One region of the Massilia genomosp. 1 genome, then DNA from elsewhere that is predicted to be linked to it. Evidence: predicted binding sites of a transcription regulator. Region 1 holds the regulator's gene; each other region holds the start of a gene.
The links. Region 1 encodes sigma-54, which starts transcription at its own class of promoters, with help from an activator protein. Its sites were predicted from a motif close to TGGCANGNAANCTGCTTT; they were not measured.
Positions count from the first base shown of each region.

Region 2: a site for sigma-54 is predicted at 1,992-2,009, ahead of F1735_RS24570 (PEP-CTERM sorting domain-containing protein). Genes of this name have one in related genera too.
Region 3: a site for sigma-54 is predicted at 2,176-2,193, ahead of glnA (type I glutamate--ammonia ligase). Genes of this name have one in related genera too.
Region 4: a site for sigma-54 is predicted at 3,096-3,113, ahead of F1735_RS03870 (EDSAP-1 family PEP-CTERM protein). Genes of this name have one in related genera too.

Region 1 is NZ_WHJF01000015.1:253-5,358, forward strand. It holds gene F1735_RS07870 (tetratricopeptide repeat protein) at 1-1,204, shown strand, start outside; gene F1735_RS07875 (RNA polymerase factor sigma-54) at 1,230-2,702, opposite strand; gene lptB (LPS export ABC transporter ATP-binding protein) at 2,705-3,463, opposite strand; gene lptA (lipopolysaccharide transport periplasmic protein LptA) at 3,460-4,089, opposite strand; gene lptC (LPS export ABC transporter periplasmic protein LptC) at 4,086-4,709, opposite strand; gene F1735_RS07895 (KdsC family phosphatase) at 4,731-5,106, opposite strand, start outside.
Region 2 is NZ_WHJF01000083.1:7,475-12,580, reverse strand. It holds gene F1735_RS24580 (glycoside hydrolase family 18 protein) at 1-617, opposite strand, end outside; gene F1735_RS24575 (DUF5009 domain-containing protein) at 631-1,797, opposite strand; gene F1735_RS24570 (PEP-CTERM sorting domain-containing protein) at 2,064-2,663, shown strand; gene F1735_RS24565 (alpha/beta hydrolase) at 2,734-3,606, opposite strand; gene F1735_RS36750 (response regulator) at 3,774-5,106, shown strand, end outside.
Region 3 is NZ_WHJF01000064.1:27,419-32,524, forward strand. It holds gene F1735_RS21630 (sensor histidine kinase) at 1-1,387, shown strand, start outside; gene F1735_RS21635 (rhodanese-like domain-containing protein) at 1,485-1,943, opposite strand; gene glnA (type I glutamate--ammonia ligase) at 2,254-3,669, shown strand; gene F1735_RS21645 (DUF4124 domain-containing protein) at 3,864-4,373, shown strand; gene glnL (nitrogen regulation protein NR(II)) at 4,370-5,106, shown strand, end outside.
Region 4 is NZ_WHJF01000006.1:92,823-97,928, forward strand. It holds gene F1735_RS03860 (XrtA-associated tyrosine autokinase) at 1-206, opposite strand, end outside; gene F1735_RS03865 (XrtA system polysaccharide chain length determinant) at 224-1,753, opposite strand; gene F1735_RS03870 (EDSAP-1 family PEP-CTERM protein) at 2,108-3,028, opposite strand; gene F1735_RS03875 (N-acyl amino acid synthase FeeM domain-containing protein) at 3,333-4,073, shown strand; gene F1735_RS03880 (FAD-binding oxidoreductase) at 4,086-5,106, shown strand, end outside.

The DNA.
Region 1 (5,106 bases):
GCATGTCGCTATCGACTACACCGGCGCGACGCGCGGCGGCGTACCCATACCGAACGAAACGCATACATTCAAGGTCGTGCAGGGCGAACGCTATCTGACCGTACAGGACGCGAAGGAAACCACGATTCTCGACCTGGTGACGCGGCGCCGCTACCAGATCGACCAGGCAAGCCGCAGCTATGTAAGGTATTCGATGTTCGACACCATTGGCTATCGCCTGCTCGCCATCAGAAAGAAGGGCAGCTTCACGCCGGCCTACGGTTTGATCGAGCTGGAAAACAATCTGTCGCTCGAGGAGGGGGCGCGTACGCTGACCGAGTCGAGCGAAGGCGGCGCCACGGTTTTGGCAGTGAACGGCATTCGCATGGCCAGTCTCGGCCCGGGCGGTACCAGCGTCAGCGCCGCCGACGCGGCCATGTTCGCACGCGTCCTGCGCAATTTCGGCGCCCATCCGCGCGTGCTGACGCGCCTCTCCGCCCAGCAACGCCTGCCGGCCAGCCTGGTCACGTACCACAAGCAGATCGAGGGCTACAGCGAAACGCGTACCTATACGGTCAGCGCCGTCAAGCAAGGCGCGCCGGCCGCTTACAGTCTGGCCGCCTACAAGCCGCGTGCGCCGCAGGGCGACGAGATCGACAAGGTGCTCGACGCGGCCCCGCCGACGGCTGCGGCCAGGCAGGCGGCCGAGCGCGAAATCGCGCAGGCGCACGCAGATAATCGGCCGCTGGACGCCGTGCTGGGCTTGAACGAATGGATATTCTCGGGGGGCGCTTCGATCACGCGCACGCCAGAGCAGCGCGCGCTGGGGAAGGCCAACCCGGAGGTGATCCGGCTCGATGCCGTCATGGACGACAAGAAGACCACGGCGGAACTGGAAGCGGCCAACGTCACGCTGCAGGACCTGCGCAAGCACACCACGCGCAAGCAACATGTCCTGATGCTGTTTGAAGCCGATAACCTCAAAGAGTTGGGCAGGTACCGCGAAGCGGCTGCGTTGTACGCCAAGGCGCTGCAGGCCAATCCGGCAATGGCGTCAGCCTACGGCGGCATGGCAATGGCGCTTTACAGGAGCGAAGATACACAGCGCGCCTGGCGCAGCTGGGATGCGGGACGGCGCATCTCGGGCGGCGGGGAATTCGACTTCTTCGGCAACGTCGAGCAACTGGAAAAGTCGCTCTTGCGCGACTACCCGGAGTTCCTGTAAGCGCTGCGCACACCTGCCCGCCCGGTCACAGGCACTTGCGCAGGGCGACCGGCGGAATCTTGAGCGCTTCGCGGTACTTGGCAACCGTGCGGCGCGCAATCACCATGCCCTGCTCGCCCAGCATGTCGGCGATCTTGCTGTCCGACAGGGGGCTCTTCGGATCTTCGGCGCTGGTCAGCTGCACGATCAGCGCCCGGATCGCCGTCGATGACGCTTCGCCGCCCGCTTCGGTGGCCACGTGGCTGCCGAAAAAATACTTCAGCTCGAACATGCCGTGCGGCGTCATCATGTACTTTTGCGTGGTCACGCGCGAGATCGTGCTTTCGTGCAGGCCAAGCGTGTCGGCGATTTCGCGCAGCACCAGCGGGCGCATCGCCACCGCGCCGTGCGAAAAGAAATTGCGCTGGCGTTCGACGATCGCTTCGGCCACCCGCAAGATGGTGTCGAAGCGCTGGCGCATGTTCTTGATCAGCCATTTGGCTTCCTGCAGCTGCGCGCCCATCTGCCCTTCGCCCTTGCCCTGCTTGAGCAGCGCGGCGTACATGCTGTTTACGCGCAGGCGCGGCATCACGTCGTTATTGAGCATCACCGACCAGCCGTTTTTTGCCTTGCGCACGATCACGTCCGGCACCACGTAGTCCGACACGTCGGACGCGAACTCCGCGCCCGGATGCGGATTGCACTGGCGGATCACGGTCTGCGCCTCGCGCAAGTCTTCATCGTCGCAGTCGAGCGCTTTTTTCAGCTTGTTGAATTCGCGCTGGGCGAACCAGGTCAGGTGGTTTTCGACGATGGTCAGCGCCATGCGCCGCGTCACCATCGGCACGCCGGGCATGCGCCGGATCTGCAGCGCCAGGCATTCGGACGCATTGCGCGCGCATACGCCGCTCGGATCGAAACTTTGCAGCAGCGCCAGCACGGTGCGCAGTTCCTCGATCTCGATCTCCAGCTCGGGCGGCATGCGCTCGTGGATCTCTTCGAGCGACTCGGTCAGGTAGCCGTTGTCGTCGATGGCGTCGACGATCAGTTCGACCAGCGCCCGGTCGCGCGCTTCGAGCACGGTCACGCGCATCTGCTCCATCAGGTGCTCGCGCAAGGTGATGCTCGATGCTTCGAGCTGCGGGCGCGAATCCTCGTCGTCGGGCGTCTTGGCGCGACCGAGGTCGCCCCACTCGCCATCGTTGTCATTGCTGGCCGGGCTGTCCGCTTCGCCGCCTTCGAAGGTCTCGCCTTCGCTTGGCGCCGGCGCATCCTGCGCACCCGGCTCGGGCGGCGCTTCGGTCGGCGTCGAGGTGCTGCTGATGGCGCCATCGCCCAACAGGCGCACCGAATGATCGAGCGGATCGTCGAGTCGTTCGAGCAGCGGATTGTCGCTCAACAGCTGTTCCAGTTCCTGGTGCAGTTCCAGGGTCGACAACTGCAGCAGCCGGATCGACTGCTGCAACTGGGGCGTGAGCGCGAGGTGCTGGGAAGTGCGTAGTTGAAGGGACTGTTTCATGCCTACATCCGGAAGTGTTCGCCCAGGTAGACCCGACGCACGGATTCATCCGCGATGATATCGTCGGGACGACCGGAGGCGAGCACCGCACCCTGGTTGATGATGTAGGCGCGGTCGCAGATACCCAGCGTTTCGCGCACGTTATGGTCGGTGATCAAAACGCCGATGCCGCGCTGCTTGAGGAAGCGCACGATGCGCTGGATCTCGATGACGGCGATCGGATCGACCCCGGCGAACGGTTCGTCGAGCAGCACGAAGCGCGGGTTGGTCGCCAGCGCGCGCGCGATCTCGACCCGGCGCCGCTCGCCGCCGGAGAGCGACATGGCCTGGTTCTCGCGCAGTTTTTCGATCTGCAGGTCGGCCAGCAGGGTATCTAAGCGTTCGTTGATCTGCGCCTTGGTGAGCGACTTGCCGTCGACCTTTTGCAGCTCCAGCACGGCGCGGATGTTTTCTTCCACGGTCAGCTTGCGGAACACCGACGCTTCCTGCGGCAGGTACGACAGGCCGAGCGCGGCGCGCCGGTGAATCGGCAGGCTCGAAATATCGACCCCGCTGATATCGATCGTGCCCGCGTCCGACGGCACCAGGCCGACGATCATGTAGAACGAGGTGGTCTTGCCGGCGCCATTCGGGCCGAGCAGGCCGACCACTTCGCCGCAGTCGACCTGCAACGAGACGTCGCGCACGACCAGGCGCTTGCCGTAGCTTTTCTGCAGGCCGCGCACGATCAGCGTGCTGCCGCAATTTTTCGGTTCGATCATGGATTTCCCGCAGCTGGCGTGGTGGTCGGCGCGGGCGCCGGCGTTGGTGCGGGCGTCACCGCCGGCGCGCTGGACGCCGGCGTGGCCGGCGCGGCGCGCGGCTTGCGCGGGGCGATGATCATGGTGCCGCGCCCCTGGCCCGGCTTGTTGGCGCCGCTGGCGTCATTACGCGCCACGAACACCTCTTTGCGGCTGTCGTAGGAAATGAATTCGCTTTCGATTTCGTTGGTCGGTTTCTGGCCCTCGAGCTGGCGGATTTTGGCGTTCGAGAACAGCTTCATCATGTCGTTGCGTTCATCGTATTCGATGCGCTGGGCCTGGCCTTCGATCCACAGGTCGGGGCCGCCGTCGCGCTTCTGGCGGAACGTGGCAGCCTTGCCGGCGCTGGCGGTCAGGGTCACGAACATGTCGCCTTCGGGCGTCTCCTTGATGACGGCGCGGTCCGACTTGAGAATCAGCGTGCCCTTGGTGACGACCACGTTCCCGGTCAGGATCGTCACCTGGGTCACTTCATTGGTCTCCAGGGAATCGTAGGTGATCACCGCCTGCTTGGCGGAATCGGCCTTTTCGGCGGACGCGGTGGCCGCGGCCAGGCCGAGCAGGGCGATGGCTAGGAATTTTTTCATTGTGGTTTACCTGTGATGGTTGGCGCTGCGCGCGCCGCTTTCGGTGGATACACGATCTGCCCGCGGCTGGCGAACTTGAGCTCGCGCGTTGCGTTGTTCGCTTCCATGCCGGTTCCCCTGATGGTGGAATTGCCCAGCGTGACCTGGACCGGCTGGTCGGACGTCATGCGGTCTTCGTCGGTAAAGACGGTCAGTGCTTCGGTCTTGAGCTGCATCGCGCGGTTGTTGGGCGACTCCGGCCGCACCACCTTGACGTCGCCCATCAGGTCGGCCTGGTTCTGGGCGTGGCGGATGCGCGCGCGCTGCGAGGTGATGGTGGTGAGCGGCTGGCCGGGCGCGACGCCCTGCAGCACCGGCAGCTCGACATCGGACGAATCGTCGATCGGGCGGTGCGTGAGCTTGGCGCCGGACACCAGGTAGCGCGGCTTGCCCTCGGGTGTCATGCGCACGAAGCTGAATTGTTCGACGATGTAGTCGGGTTCATTCTTGAAGGTGTTCGGATCGACCGTGGCGTCGGCGTTCTGCGCCAGCTGGACCAGCCAGAAAGTGCCGAAGGCGAAGAAGGTCCCGACCACCATGATCGCGGTCAGGCGCCAGCGGTGTGCGGTGCGCTTATGCATGGTGGTCTCCTGTGGCGTGCATCAGGCGAAGTACGGCGCCAGCGCCGCGTCGTAGGTGCCTTGCGCGCGCATGACCAGGTCGCACACTTCGCGCACCGCGCCACGCCCGCCGCCGGCCTTGGTGACGTAATGGGCGCGGTACTGCACTTCCGGATGCCCGGTCGGCACGGTGACGGCAAAGCCGACCTGCAGCAGCAGCGGCAGGTCGATCACGTCGTCGCCGATGTAGCCGCATTGCGCGGCGCTGACGCCGGTCGCTTCCAGCAGTTTGGCAAAGGCCACGCGCTTGTCGTGGATGCCCTGGTGGACGTGCATGATGCCCAGGTCGGCCGCGCGCCGCACCACGATCGGCGACTGGCGCGCGCTGATGATGGCGGTGGCCACGCCGCTCTTTTGC
Region 2 (5,106 bases), on a different contig from region 1:
CAGTCGATATCGAAGCCGTCGAACAGCCCGGCCGCCGCGCCCTTGCCGCCATGCCCGTTCAGGACCGGCAGGTCGCCCTTGATGTACAGGTCGATGCAGGATGACACCAGCGCGCGCCGCAGCGGTTCGGTGGCGGCGCCGGCCGAGAACCAGCGCGACCATTCGGCCCCGCCGATGGCCAGCATGACCTTCAGCTTCGGGTGCTTGGCCTTGAGCTGGCGCAGCTGGTTGAAATTGCCCGCCAGCGGCTGGGAAGCGGTATCGGCCGTGCCGTCGACCGATTCGGCCGCCGTGAACGGACGGGCGTAGTCGAGCGTGGCGCGCATGCCGCCGCCGTCGGCCGCATCCTTGATGTCGCGCCCGCTGTCGCAGCGGTAGGTATTGTCCGGCATCTTGTACAGATTGGCGAAGGCGTAGTTCAGGAACGTGAAGCGTTCCGCCACGCCGGCCTGGTCGAGCTGTTTCAGGCGAAAACCGCTCTCGGTGCTCCAGGCGGTGTAGTACGAGCCGACTTCGACCGGGGCGGCGGAGCGCGCCGGGGCCGCCATCGCGGCCGTCGTCGCGCCGGCCAGCGCGAAGGCGCAGGCCAGGTTGGTCATGCAGGTTGTGTTCAACATCTGTTCTCCTTGCTTAAATCTTGAGCTTGCAATTATGTATGTTCAGGCGTGCAACCACCAGCACGATTGTGGCCGTAAAGACGGCCCCGGCCAACAGTCCCGCGCCGCCCTCGAGCAGCGCCGGGCGGAAGTGCGCGCCGGCCAGGCTGATGACGGCGCCGATGGCGAACGGCAGCAGGTAGGTGAGCAGCGGGCTGGTCGCGGCCGGCTCCACCAGCATGGTCCAGCGGCGCGCGGCCCGCACCTCGACCAGCCAGTACAGCAGCGCGAACACGGCCACGCACAGCGCGCCGCAATACAAGGCCCAGGGCGGCGTGGCGCCGATCTTGGACACCGGGTACCACTGGTGCAGCACCCACCCGGCCAGCGCCAGCGCCAGCGCGAAAGCGGCCGCTTGGCGCATGCGCTGGGGCGCCCCGCGCTGGCCGTCGAAGAACAGCAGCGCGCATGCCAGTCCGGCCAGCACGATCACGCTGTGGATGGCGTGCCCGGACAGGGCCGTGGCGGCGCCGGTTCTGTTGCTGATCATGTACAGCGCCACGCCGGCGGGGATGGCGCCCAGCAGCAGGGGCAGATGTCCGCGCCCCGCCTGGTACAGCAGCGCGACGGCCAGGTAAGCCCAGCCGATCAGGCCGAGAATGCCCCACCACTGCGGCGTCATCATGGCGCCGTGCTCGCCGCGCCAGAGCAGCGCCAGGGCGGCCAGCAGGGCCACGCCGGCGCCGCGCAGGCAGCCATTGAGCAGGGCGCTGTCGAACCGGTACACGCCCCACACCAGCAGCACCGCCGCGTAGAAGGCCAGCGACCAGGCCGCGATCGGCATGCGCATGGCCGCTTCGCTGTAGCCCGACTCGGCGTTGACCATGAACACGCCCATCACGATCAGGGCCAGCGCGCGCCAGGCGCTGTGCCCGAACACCCGGCCCGGGCCGTCGCCGCGCGCGAGGCGGCTGTGTACGCCGAAGGGAATCGACATGCCGACCGCGAACAGGAAGGCGGGGAACACGATGTCGGCCAGGCCCATGCCGTCGGCGCCGCGATCGACGTGCAGCAGCCAGGCCGGCACGCCGCGCGCACCGGCCAGGAAATTGACGAACAGCATGAGCACGAAGGTGAGGCCGCGAAAGGCGTCGACCGACAGGATGCGTTGCCGGGGCAAGTCGTTGAAGGCGAGGGACATGGGCGGTGGCGGTAATGGTAACGGTAACGGAAAGTCATCGACGTCGGCAGACAGTAACATTTCCCGCGGACGAGGCCAAGAGCCTTGCTGGAAGTTAAGATTATAACACTATCCGTGTCGATTTTCTTTACAGTCTAGCTTGTCAAACCGGTACCGGCCGCGCTAAGTGGCTGAATTGATGTCCTTGTTGTTTCGGGTACGGAAATTGCTCAAGCATTGCCACAAGCGTCATCGGCTTTGCGCAAAATCAAAAAAATGGAGACACTATGCTTGGAAAAATGAAGATGCTCGCTTGCATGGCGGCCGCGGTGGTCGGGACGGCCCAGGCCGGCGTAATCGGCGCGGGCGGCTTTAGCGCCCCGACCGTGATCGACTTCGAGAACGCCGTCGCCGGCCCGATCGGCAAGCAGTATGCGGCGCTCGGCCTCAGTTTCACCAATTTCGACCTGGCCATTTTCGCCACGTCGCCGGCGCCGAAAAGCTTCGTCGCCCTCAAATACGTCGAGGGCGCGCCCCAGATCGACGGCACGATCACGTTTTCATCGGTGATCACCCGGCTTGGCGCGGACGCCAGCACCAATCCGGAAGACGACACCTTCATCGATGCCTACCTCGGCAATACCCTGGTCGGCAGCCATTTCTTCGACACCAGCGGCGACGGCAAGGGCGGTTCTTTCATCGGCATCGAATTCCTGTCCGGCTTCGACCGGGTGGTGTTTCACACCATTCCTGTGATCAATGGGGCGCTGGCGCTCGACAAGCTGCGCTTCGAACGTGCCGCGCCGCCGGGCCAGGTGCCGGAACCGGGCAGCCTGGCCCTGCTCGGCACGGCCCTGCTGGGACTGGCCCTGGCGCGCCGCCGCTGAGGCGCTTGCAGCGTCGGCAAACGGCGCTTCCAGGGTTGGCCAGGATGGCCCCTGGCGAACCGGACTGGCTTTACTGCGCCGGCAGGGCGGCGGCCACCACGGTATCGGCCAGCGGCAGGGCGAAGCGGGTACTCAGGAACGCCGCGATGCGCTCCTGGGTCGCCGCCAGGTAGGGAATATTCATGTGGTCCGAATCGGGCACGGTTTCGTCCAGGTGCAGCTTGCCGAGCTTGGCCACCAGCAGGTCGGTGTGCGAATGCGGCACGATATCGTCGAAGGCGGCGCGCAGCACATAGGTGGGCGCGGTCAGCGCCGAGGCGTACTTGACCGACTCGAAACGGTGGCGCAGCACGTAGTGAACCGGCACCGCGCGGAACTTGCGCTTGGCAATGGCCAGGATCGAATCGTAGGGCGTGATCAGGACCAGCGAATGGACCGGGCGCTCCAGCGCCACCTGCACCGCCACCCCGGAACCGAGGCTGCGCCCGACCACCGCCACCCTTTGCGGATCGACGTGGGGGCGTTCGGCCAGCCAGTCGAACAGCAGGCGGCCGTCTTCGACCATATGGGCTTCGGCCGGCTCGCCGTGCGAATTGCCGTAGCCGCGGTAATTCACGGCCAGCACCGCCATGCCGGGAAACAGCTTGCCGGCGTCGCGCACCACCCACGACACTTCTTCCGAGCGCCCGCCAAAATACACCACCGCCGGATGCGGCCCCGGAATCTGGGGCGTCATCAGCCAGCCCGACAGCTTGGTACCGTCGCGCGCGCGCAGCACGATGGCACGGGTGCGGTGGCCGCTTGAGCGCGGATTGTCGACTTCGGGCTTGATGGTCGGGTTGAAAACCAGGCGGCGCTGGTTGGCGGCGATGGCCGCGGTCACCCCGACCCAGACCATGCTGACGAGGCCGGCCACGCCGGCGACTTTTCTAGAATTGTTCATAGGCATTAGTTTAACCGGTTCGGGCGTCGCCGTCCGGCGCCGGGGCGGCGCGCAAGCTCATCAGTACGATCTCATCAATAGTCGTGGCTGGAATACAACGATCTTGTCGGATGCCTGCGCGCATTTGCATGTGGTAATCTTTATCCGGTCCGAACCTTGGCTACCCCATGAAAAAATCCGCCTTCTCGGCTGAACAAAGCGCCGGCCTGTTCATCGGCCTGCTCGGCACGCTGGTCGCCGTGCGCTGGATCTTCAACAGCGCCACGATCGCCACCCTGATCCCCGGTTCGGCCCAGATGGGCATCAACAGTCCCGTGCTGTTCATCGCCGCCGGCGTGTGTTGCTGCCTGGCCCTGCCGCGCACGAACGCGAATGCGCACGCGAGCGCCTGGCGCACGGCGCTGTGGCGCCTGTGCTCCTGGCTGCTGCTGGTCTTGCCGGCGCTGGTGCTGGTCGAGCACATTAGCGGCCTGAGCCTGGGGATCGACTTCGTGCGCGTGCCCACCGCGCCCACCGCCAGCATCCCGCACCCGGGCCGGATGGCGCCCAACACCTGCCTCGGCTTCCTGCTGGCCGGGATCGCCCTGCGCCTGATCCGCCTGCCGCGGCGCGGCGCCCGCCTGCGCGGCTTGCTGACCTGTTGTGCGGCGGCCGTGACCGGGATCGGCCTGGCGGCCCTGGCCGGCTACTTCCTCAAGCTCGAAGTGCTGTACCGGCTGGCCGCCTACAACGCCATGGTCACTCCGACCGCGGTCGGCATGAGCGTGCTGGGCCTCGGTTTATGGTCGCTGAGAAACAGCGTCACCGTGCGCTCCGCCATCCCGGACAATGAAAAACGCATCACCGCGCGCGCCATCGCGGTGGTGGCGCTGGTGGCCGTCTCCGCCGGCGCGGCCGGCTTTGCCGCCATGCGCGACAGCTACGAAGCCTCGATCGCCGACAATATGCGCCTGGCGGCCGTCAGCAGCGCCGCCACGGTCGGCAATTCGCTGGAAACGAGCTTGTGGTTCCCGCGCACGATCGCCAACCGGTCCTCGGTCAAGGGGCCGGTGGCGCTGCTGGCCGCCGGCCGCGGCGACGCCGCCACCCGCGCCGCCTTGCTGGGCGAGGCCGAAAGCTTCATGAACGCCGGCATCAGCGCGCTGCGCTTCGAAAGCCTGGACGGCACGGTGCTGGCCGCCAGCGGCGTATTCACCGACAGCGCGCCCGGCACGGCCCAGCCGCTGGCGACCGGCGGCCAGCGCGCGCGCCTGCTGTGGCGCGGCCGCTACCTGCTGGCCACCGAGAACGAGATGCGCGACGGCGAGCGCGTCATCGGACGCATGTTGGCGGAACAGCAACTGCCAATCATCGACCGCCTGCTGGCCGACATTCGCGCCAACAGTGTCTCATCGGACGTGCTGCTGTGCAGCCTGGACGGCAAGGATGCCCTGTGCGCGCCGACCCGCTTCTATCCGAGCGCGTTCCGCATTCCCATGTACAAGCCCGACGGCCAGGTCA
Region 3 (5,106 bases), on a different contig from region 1:
TGGGCGCTTCACCGCCTTGCACGGCGAGCGCAACGAGCAGTTTCGGGGCGTGTCGGGCATCGTCCGCGAGCCCGGCGGCGACCTGTGGCTGCACGGCGCGGACGGCCTGTATCGCATCGCCGCCGCCGCCCTGCATGGATGGTTGAAGGACCCGCGCAGCGCGGTGGCGTTCGAGCGCTTCGATGCGCAGGACGGCATGCAGGGCCACGCGCCGCAATTGCGGCCAGTGCCGTCGCTGAAACGCGCGCAGGACGGCGTGCTGTGGTACGCCACCACGGGATCGGTGGGCACCATCGATCCGGCCAACATCCTGCGCAACCGGCTGGCGCCGCCGGTACACATCACCGGTGTACTGGCCGACGGCGTGCGTTACCCGCTTGCCGATGGACGCGTACCGGCCCTGCCGCAAGGGGCGCGCGCACTGCAGATCGACTTCACCGCACTGAGTTTGTCGATTCCCGAGCGGGTGCGCCTGCGCTACCGGCTGCTTGGGTTCGAGCGCGCGTGGCAGGAAGCGATCGGGCGTCGCCAGGCGTATTACACCAACCTGGCGCCCGGCACATATCGCTTCGAGGTCATCGGATCGAATGAGGATCATGTGTGGAATACCGTGGGCGCCACGGTGGACATCGAGATTCCCCCGACGTTCGTGCAAAGCGGCTGGTTCAAACTGCTGGCGGCGGCGCTTGGCGTAGTGCTGCTGTATGCCGCCTATGCCCTGCGCATTGGCTACCTTACGCAGCGCATGCAGGAGCGCTTGCAGGAACGGCTGGCGGAACGAACGCGCGTCGCGCGCGCCTTGCACGATACCTTGCTGCAAAGCGTGCAGGCGCTGCTGATGTCCTTCGACGCCCACAGCCGCAAGGTGGAAGAGGGCACGCAGGAGCGCACGCGCCTGGACCAGACGCTCAATTTTGCGGAGCAATTGCTGGCGGAAGGACGGGACCAGATCATGGGCTTGCGCACGCCCTCGTCGGACGAGGTGCTGGAACAGGCGTTGGGCCAGTTCGGCCAGGGGCTGGCCGAATACTGGCCGCACGCGTTCGCGATGCAGGTCAATGGCAAGCCGGTCAAGTTGCGCCCGGACGTGCATGCGGAAGTCTACGCGATCGCGCGCGAAGCGCTGTTCAATGCGTCACGCTATGCCGACGCCACGCGGATCGACCTGGAACTGACTTACAGCGCCAGTGCTTTCCTTGCGCGCATTCGCGACAACGGGCGCGGACTCGATGACATTGTCGCCGCGACCGGCCAACGCCCCGGCCATTGGGGGCTGGTCGGCATGCGCGAGCGTGCAGGCAGCATCGGCGCGGTGCTCGATATCAGCAGCAAAGCGGGTGCGGGCACGGAGATCACGGTGACGGTGCCCGGCAAGATGGCTTACTGATGTCCTGGGCGTTCAGGTCAGTCTAAGGCGCCAGCACGCGCGCACGCTACAGACCTGTAGTACGACAGCCAAAACAGGCCATGAACTTATGTGGGCTTCAAGCCCCCATCCACGGCAAGCCCGCCTTGCACCATCCCCCCACGCTCTTGCGGTGCCCGTCCGCATCCTTATCGCCCTCGAAGCCTTCCAGGATATCGAAGGCGTGCGCATAGCCGTTCTCGGTCGCGACCCTGGCCGCGTGGCGCGAGCGCACGCCCGAGCGGCATAAAAACAGCAGCACTTCATCCTTCTGCGCCACCGCTTGCAGCTGCTGCACAAAATCGGGATTGGGCACGCCTTCCGGCCACACGCTCCACTGCACCGCGCAGTGCTGCTGCGCCGCAATGGCGACCTTGCCGACCCACGCGCGCTCGGCGTCGGTGCGCACGTCGACCAGGCGCACGCGCGCTTCGCTTTGCAGCAGTTCCCAGGCTTCCTGCGGCGTCACCGCTCCGGCATACGGTTCGCCCGGCGCGCGGGTGCGGGCGGCGGCAAGCAGGGTCTCGACGTTACTCATGGCGTATTCCTCGGTGAAGTTTGCGATTATTATAGGAGCGGCGCACCATGGCGCGGCATCTTTCCCTTTTCGGTGCATGGCGCATCGATCTGGTGCAATCGGCAGTATTTGCACTAATTTGGTGCGATTGCAGCCAGGCGCGATGGCCACGCCGCGAACAGGGACCCAGGAGTTTAGTGCCATTTGGCAGCATTTTCAACGCCGCTATTGCCTTTGGCCTCTGTGGTCTGGCTGGCACGCTTTCTGCTATGATTCCTGTAAGTTTTGCCGCCCGGGCGGCAACCCCCCATTTATATTAGGAGAGATACGCATGGCAATGACGGCCGCAGAAGTCTTGGAAATGGTTAAAGAGAAGCACGTTCGCTTTGTGGACTTTCGCTTCGCCGATACGCGCGGCAAAGAGCAGCACGTAACGGTTCCCGTATCGCACTTCGATCTCGACAAATTTGAATCGGGCCACGCGTTCGACGGCTCGTCGATCGCCGGCTGGAAGGGCATCGAAGCGTCCGACATGCTGCTCATGCCAGACCCGAACACCGCCAACATCGACCCGTTCATGGAAGAAGTCACGCTGTTCATGCAGTGCGACGTGATCGAACCGGCCGACGGCAAGGGCTACGACCGCGATCCGCGTTCGATCGCCAAGCGCGCCGAAGCCTACCTCAAGTCGACCGGCATCGGCGACACCGCCTACTTCGGCCCTGAGCCGGAATTTTTCATCTTCGACAGCGTGCGCTGGAAGATCGACATGTCGGGCTGCTTCGTCAAGATCGATTCGGATGAATCGTCTTGGGCGACCGACGCCAAGACCGAAGGCGGCAACAGCGGCCACCGTCCAACCGTCAAGGGCGGCTACTTCCCGGTGCCACCGGTCGATTCGTTCCAGGACATGCGCTCCGAAATGTGCCTGATCCTCGAAGAACTCGGCATCCCGGTCGAAGTGCATCACCACGAAGTGGCCGGCGCCGGCCAGAATGAAATCGGCACCCGCTTCTCGACCCTGGTCGAGCGCGCCGACTGGACCCAGAACCTGAAATACGTGGTCTGGAACGTGGCCCACAGCTATGGCAAGACCGCCACCTTCATGCCGAAACCGATCGTTGGCGACAACGGCTCGGGCATGCACGTACACCAGTCGATCTGGAAAGACGGCAAAAACCTGTTCGCCGGCGACGGCTATGCGGGCCTGTCGGAAGATGCGCTGTTCTACATCGGCGGCATCATCAAGCACGCCAAGGCACTGAACGCGATCACCAACCCGGGCACCAACTCGTACAAGCGCCTCGTGCCTGGCTACGAAGCGCCGGTCAAGCTGGCTTACTCGGCCAAGAACCGTTCGGCCTCGATCCGTATTCCGCACGTGGCCAATCCAAAAGGCCGCCGCATCGAGACCCGCTTCCCGGATCCGCTGGCGAACGTGTACCTGTGCTTCGCCGCGCTGTTGATGGCGGGCCTGGACGGTATCGCCAACAAGATCCATCCGGGCGAAGCGGCGTCGAAAGACCTGTACCACCTGCCGCCCGAAGAAGACGCGCTGATCCCGACCGTGTGCGCTTCGCTGGAAGAAGCCCTGGACAACCTGAACAAGGACCGCGAGTTCCTGACCCGTGGCGGCGTTTTCAGCGACAGCATGATCGATGCCTACATCGAACTCAAAATGCAGGACGTGCAACGCATGCGCATGACCACGCACCCGGCTGAATTCGACATGTACTATTCGCTGTAATTGTTTTTTGTTGGCAAGCATTGCCAACTTGCAGCACCTGTGGCCGTAGAGACATCAAAACGTATCTCTACGGTATAAAAACGCGAGGAAGGCCACGGCTTTCCTCGCGTTTTTCATTGGATGTTGTATATTCGGTTGAATCTAATTACTCCACGGAATTCCGTGAAACAACGCTGATGCTTATGATAACGAGGATGTCCCGGATTCGCCCGCTCCGCCCGCTGCGCTCGCCGACCTTGCCTTTACTGGCGCTGGCGCTGCTCGTCGGCCTGGGCGTGCAACCGCTGGCCCGGGCCGACATCTATTTGTGCGTCGACGCCAATGGCAAAAAGGAGTTGACCGACAACCCCAAGAGCGGCTGCAAGCAGCTCGACGTGCCGAACAATATCCCGGCGCCGTCCGCGCGCAAGAATACCGGGCCGGCCAAGCCGGTGACCACGCCGACCGATTTTCCGAAGGTGGGCGGCAGCGAGCAGCGCGCGCGCGACGCCGACCGGCGCGAAATCCTCCATCAGGAACTGCGCGCCGAAGAGAAGAAGCTGGCCGAACTCAAACGCGAATATAACAAGGGCGAGCCTGAACGCCAGGGCAACGAGAAGAACTACGCCAAGTACGAAGAGCGGGTCAAGCAAATGGCGGAAAACGTCGCGCGCGCCGAAAAGAATATCGAAGCGCTGCGGCGCGAAATCTCGAACATCAAATGACCCCGGCCGCTCCCCCGGCGCCGCGGCGCGACGGCCTGGCCGGCCTCGACCTGCTGGCGTCGGCCGTGCTGCTGGTCGACGCCGGCGGCGCCATCACCTTCGCCAACGCCGCCTGCGAGAACCTGCTCGAAAGCTCGCTGCGCGCCCTGCAACGCCAGCAACTGCATACGCTGTTCCTCAATGCCGAAGAGTTGATCAAGCTGTGCGAGCAGGCGCTGGCCCATAAATACGCCGACCTGCGCCAGGACCTGACCCTGGAGCGCAGCGGGCGCGAGCCGCTGCATGTGCACAGCATCGTCAGCGAAGCCGGCGAGTGGGGCATCGTGATCGAGCTGCGCGAGAACGTCCAGCAACTCAAACTCGACCGCGAAGAGCGCATCCTCGACCAGAGCCAGGTCAACAAGGAACTGGTGCGCAACCTGGCGCACGAGATCAAGAACCCGCTGGGCGGCATCCGCGGCGCGGCGCAACTGCTCGAACTCGAACTGCCGGCCCGCCACCTGACCCACTTGCGCGAGTACACCCAGGTGATCATCAAGGAGGCCGACCGCCTGCAAACCCTGGTCGACCGGCTGCTGGCGCCGCACCGGCGTCCGCACATCGTCGGCGACGTCAATATCCACGAAGTGCTCGAGCGGGTGCGCAGCCTGATGCTGGCCGAGTTCCCGGCCGGCCTCTCCATCCGGCGCGACTACGACGCCTCGATTCCCGAGTTCAGGGGCGACAAGGAACA
Region 4 (5,106 bases), on a different contig from region 1:
GCCGCGCGCGCATTGCGCAGCAGCGGGCGCTTGATGATGCGAAAATCTTCAGCCACGCTGGTGCGCCCGCCGTCGTGGGTCACCATGCCCATCTGCTGCAGGCGCGCCAGGTTGATGTCGACTTCGCGCAACTGCTCGGCGTTGTGGGCGCCGGCGGGCGCGTCGGGGCCGTGCGGCGCAGCGGCCGGAGTGAGGGAACTGTCCACGTTGTACTCCCTGGGGCTTAGCCCGTGAGAAATCCGGATGCCATGATCGTGCCGTACAGGCCGAGCAAGGCGGTGAAGGCCGCGCCGAGCAGGTATTGCCCGCGGCGCAGCTTGGTGCGTTCGGCATCGTTCCAGGTCATCGATACCGTACCGAGCACGTTCAGTCCGGTGATCTCGCGCAGCGCGCTGGGGCTGACGAATGTCGGACGGACCTGGCTGATCAGCAGCGCCGCGCCCAGCCCGGCGCACAGGGCGATCAAGAGCACGCCGGTGTGGAACAGGCGCCGGTTGGGGCCGACCGGCGAGAGCGGCATGGTGGGCGGATCGATGATGCGGAACGTCATCATCTCGGTCGAGGAACTCAGGTCGCCCGAGAGCCTGGCCGACTCGCGCCGCGCGATCAGCTTTTCGTAGTTGTCCTTGTTGATTTCATAGTCGCGGTTGAGCTGGGCCAGTTGCGATTCGACTTCCGGCACGGCATTGCTCTGTTCGCGCAGGCGCTCGTGGCGCACGCTGTATTCATGTACCCGCACCCGCATCGCCGCCACCTTGGCGTCGGCCTCGGTCAGGGCCACCTTGAGCTGCTGCAGCATGGGACTGTAAAAACGGCCGGGGTCGCCATCGCGCTGGGCCAGCTTGCTTTCCTCGATCTTGCGCGCTTCGAGCTGGGCCAGCAGGCGGCGCGCGCTGACCACGTCCGGGTGCAGGTCGGTGTATTGCAGGCGCAGGGTGTCGAGGTTCTTGTTGATGGCGGCGATGCGGGCGTCGATGTCGGGATTGACGATGGCGCGCGGACGCGGATCGGCTCCGGCCGGCAGCGGGTCGCCGTTGATGCGCGCCTGGATCGCAATGCGCGCCTGTTCGGCTTCGAGCAGGTCGATGCGCGCGGTGCTGAGGGCGTCGCTGGCGATGGCCAGTTGGGCGCTGTAATCGACGCCCTGGCGCGGCAACAGCGCGCTGTTGCGCAGCTTGAATTCCTTGACCGTGTTTTCGGCCGCCACCAGGCGTTGCTCGTAGCTTTTGATCTGCTCGTCGATGAAGCGGATGGCGTACTGGGAATCGGCTTTCTTGCCCTTGAAGCTGCCTTCCAAAAAGATGGTCAGCAAGGCTTGCACCACGTCATGCACCTGCTTGGGATTGTCGCCGCCGTAGGTGATCGAATAGATATCGTTGGTGGTGGTGCCGGAAATTTTCAGCCGCGTGGCCAGTTCGTCGATCTGGTGCTCGCGCTGGCGCGGCGTGGTGGCATCCACATCGAGGTCGACCATGCGCAACACGCGCTCCAGGTTCGGCCGGCTGAGCAGGGTGCGGCTCATGATCGATACTTGTTGCTGCACGTTCGGCATGCTGGTCATGCTGGCCATGAGCGGCTTGAGGATGCTCTGGGTATCGACAAACACGCGGGCCGAACTCTGGTAGTCGTTCGGCAGGCGCAGCACCACCACCCAGCCCAGCGATGCCACGACCCACATGGTGCCGAGGGCGAGCCAGCGATATTTCCAGATGCCTCGCACATGCAGCAGCAACTGGCTGATGAAGTCCTCCATATCGTGTGGGTCTCCGTAAGTCGGGCGGCGATGGGAAGCGACACTGCCAGCTTCACTACTCGTTCGATTATATGTCCGTGGAAACTGTAAGTTTCCGCTGATCACGGGCGCGTTGATTCGCGTCAAGCGTAAAAAGAGCATGCGTCCGCGGCCTGCCCCTGCCAAAAAAATTGCCCGGTCAGGCGCGCTCCTGACCGGAAAAATGCCGGCTGACAGCGAGCCGTGCATCAGGGCCCGGCGGGGCGGTCCGACGCCCGCATCCCCAGCCGGCGCCGACCGCGCAGCACCGGCTGCGAGCCCTGGAATGGCCGCCAACAGCGTGGCCGCCTTGTTCTTCTTGTCTGCATGGCCGGCCTATTTGCGGCGCCGCGTCATCAGCGACATCCCCAGCAGGCCGAGGCCGAAAAGCGCCAGGCTGCCCGGTTCCGGCACCGCCGTCTTCTGCATGGCGTTGGCATACGTGGACTGGTTGATGGTCAGCTGATACATTTCATTGGCGTTGAGTTGGAGCGATCTGGCCGAAAATGTCAGCCAGCCCGGGTCGTAGGTCGAGGTGCCAAAGGCGTGGCCATTGCGGCTGGTCGAGCCATCGCCGTTGAGTTGGCCCGGTGTGTAGTTGAGCATCATTTCGCCGGTTGTCGCATTCTTGATATTGATGCTCCAATCCAGGCGGGCGATGGCGTTGGTCTCACTCCCGCTGCCGATGCTGGCATAGGCCTGCGTCATCGGCTTGGCGTCGAAGGAGATGGACATGCTGTCGCTCGTGCCGAGAGTGAATTGGAATAAGGTCTGGGTACCGACGTCGGACCTGCCGCCGGCGTGGCCGTCGCTGCCCAGGGAAGCCTCACCGCGCGTCTCGACGCGTGCCCCGGCCGCGCGCGAACCGATGGTCACGGCGTTGCCGGTCATGTTCTGGTCGGCATAGCCGAAGGTGCCGGGCACGCTTGGCAGTGCGGAATAGTGGGCAAAGTCGTTTTCGGCGCGCGGCGACGTGGGCAGGCCGACGAACTGGTGCGCCAGGTCGGGCGTGCTGCCGTCGATCGTCGCGGTGGAGCTCACGCCGTTGAGAGAAGCGGTGGAGGTGACACTGACGTTGTCGAAGAACGTGGTGAAATCCGTCGATTTAAAGGCGTCACCGCTGGAATGAAGCAGGCGGAAATTGTCGATCAGGAGGACGGACTGGGCGAATGCATCGGCGCGCGCGCCGTTCATTGCGGCCAGGCAGAGACCGGCAATCGCCGCATGTTTCATCAGGGATGTCGGGACTAGTTTCATAATTGACTCTCCGGTGGGATCAGGTGGGGAAGCGTCGACAGCTTGCGGCGCCGCCGTGCCAACCATCTATGCAGCAAGCGTGCCAGCTCACTTTTTCTTTTGTTATCAATGGCTTGTGAAATACGGCTGCGCAGTTATTCTTGTTTCCCGGCAGGATGCAAAATTTCTCGACTGTCCATGTTTGTTGCAGAACAATGTCTCGGCGCACAGCGTGAACTTCCTTACTGATGGCCCTGTCTGACCTACACAACTTTGCGCGCGGACCGGCAGGCGGACCGTGCGATCACGTGGAAGGAAGATAGCCATGTTTCAAGACGATCTACCGATTGCAACCTTCGAGATGCCGGCGGGCTTACGCGTGCCGGAACCGAGCGAGGCGCCGTCGGCGGCGCCCGATACCGGGCAGCAGCTACAGGTTTTCCATATCCGCCTGGCCAATTCGGCCGGACGGCGCGAGGCTGCCAGCCTGCTGATCCGCAAGATGTACGGCTGGCGTGGCTATGCCTTCGAGCCCAGCCTGCAGCACGATCCGAACAAGGTGACCCTGTATGCCGAGACCGGCGGGGTACTGGTCGGCACCATGAGCCTGTGCCTCGACAGCGCATTCGGGCTGCCGGCCGATGACAATTTTCGCGACAAGCTCGACGCGCTGCGCAGCCAGGACCGGCGCTTGTGCGAGCCGTCGCGCCTGGCGATCGACAAGGGCGTCACCAAGCGCGTGTTCGCCGCGCTGATCCATATCTCGTATTTGTATTCGCACAAGCTGCACGGATTCAGTGATTACGTGATCGAAGTCAATCCCCGCCACGTGATGTTCTATAAGCGCATGCTCGGTTTCAGCGACTTCGGCGACGAGCGCCCGTGCAGCCGGGTCGGTGCCCCGGCCGTTCTGCTGCGCCTGCCGCTGGAAGACATGGGCGCGCAGATCCGCAAATGGGGCGGGCTGATGGAGCAGCATGGCGACGAGCGCTCTTTCTACCCCTACTTTTTTCCGGTGTGGGACGAGCCGGGCATCACCGCGCGCCTGAACGGCGGGCATCACTGAGACGGGGGCGCGATGCACATTTTCGATGAACAGAAATTCCGACAAACGGGGCTGATTGGGGCCACGGTCGGGCAGGACCGGGTGCTGGCGGCGCTGCGCGCGATCGTCGGAGCGGACCATGCGAGCGCCGAGCTCGACGCGCTCAGGCGCTACAGTTGCAGCACCGCCGCGCGCGCCACCACGCCGCTGGCGGTGGTGGCGCCCGCCACCCAGGCCGAGGTGGTGGCCGTGGTGCGCCTGGGAGCCGAGCTGGGCTTGCCGCTGTATCCGCTCAGTACCGGGCGTAACTGGGGCTATGGCGACGCCTGCGCGGTGGGCGAGGCGCAACTGATCGTCGACCTGGGCCGGATGAACCGGATCGTCACCGTCGACGCCGAGCTGGGCTACGCCGTGATCGAGCCGGGCGTGACCCAGCAGCAGTTGTCGGATTATTTACTGGCCGAAAAACTGGACTGGTGGATCGATTGCACCGGCGCCGGTCCCGATACCAGCTTCATGGGCAACATCCTGGAACGAGGTTTCGGTCACTCGCCGTACGGCAACCGGCTGCAGCATGTTTCCGGCATGCGCGTCGTGCTGGCCAGCGGCGACGTGCTCGACACCGGCTTCGGCCACTATCCGCACGCCCGCGCGACCCACCTGTTTCCCTACGGCGTGGGGCCGTTCATCGATGGCATGTTCACCCAGTCGAACTTCGGCATCGTCACGCGGATCGGCATCTGGCTGGTGCCCGCCGCCGCATGCGTGAACCATTTTCTGTGTACGGTGTCTGATCATGCAGACATCGCGGCGGTGGTCGATGCGCTGCGGCCGTTGCGCATGAACGGTACCTTGCGCAGCATTGTCCATATTGGCAATGACTTGCGCGTGATTTCCGGCGGGCGGGTGTTTCCGCGTTCGCTGGCGCCCGGCCAGTCCTGCCTGCCGCCGGCGGTACGTGGCGTCATGCGCGAGGCGGCGGCGATTGGCGCCTGGACCGTATCGGGCGCGCTGTATGGCAGCGTCGCGCAGGTGGCGGCGGCGCGCGCGGAGG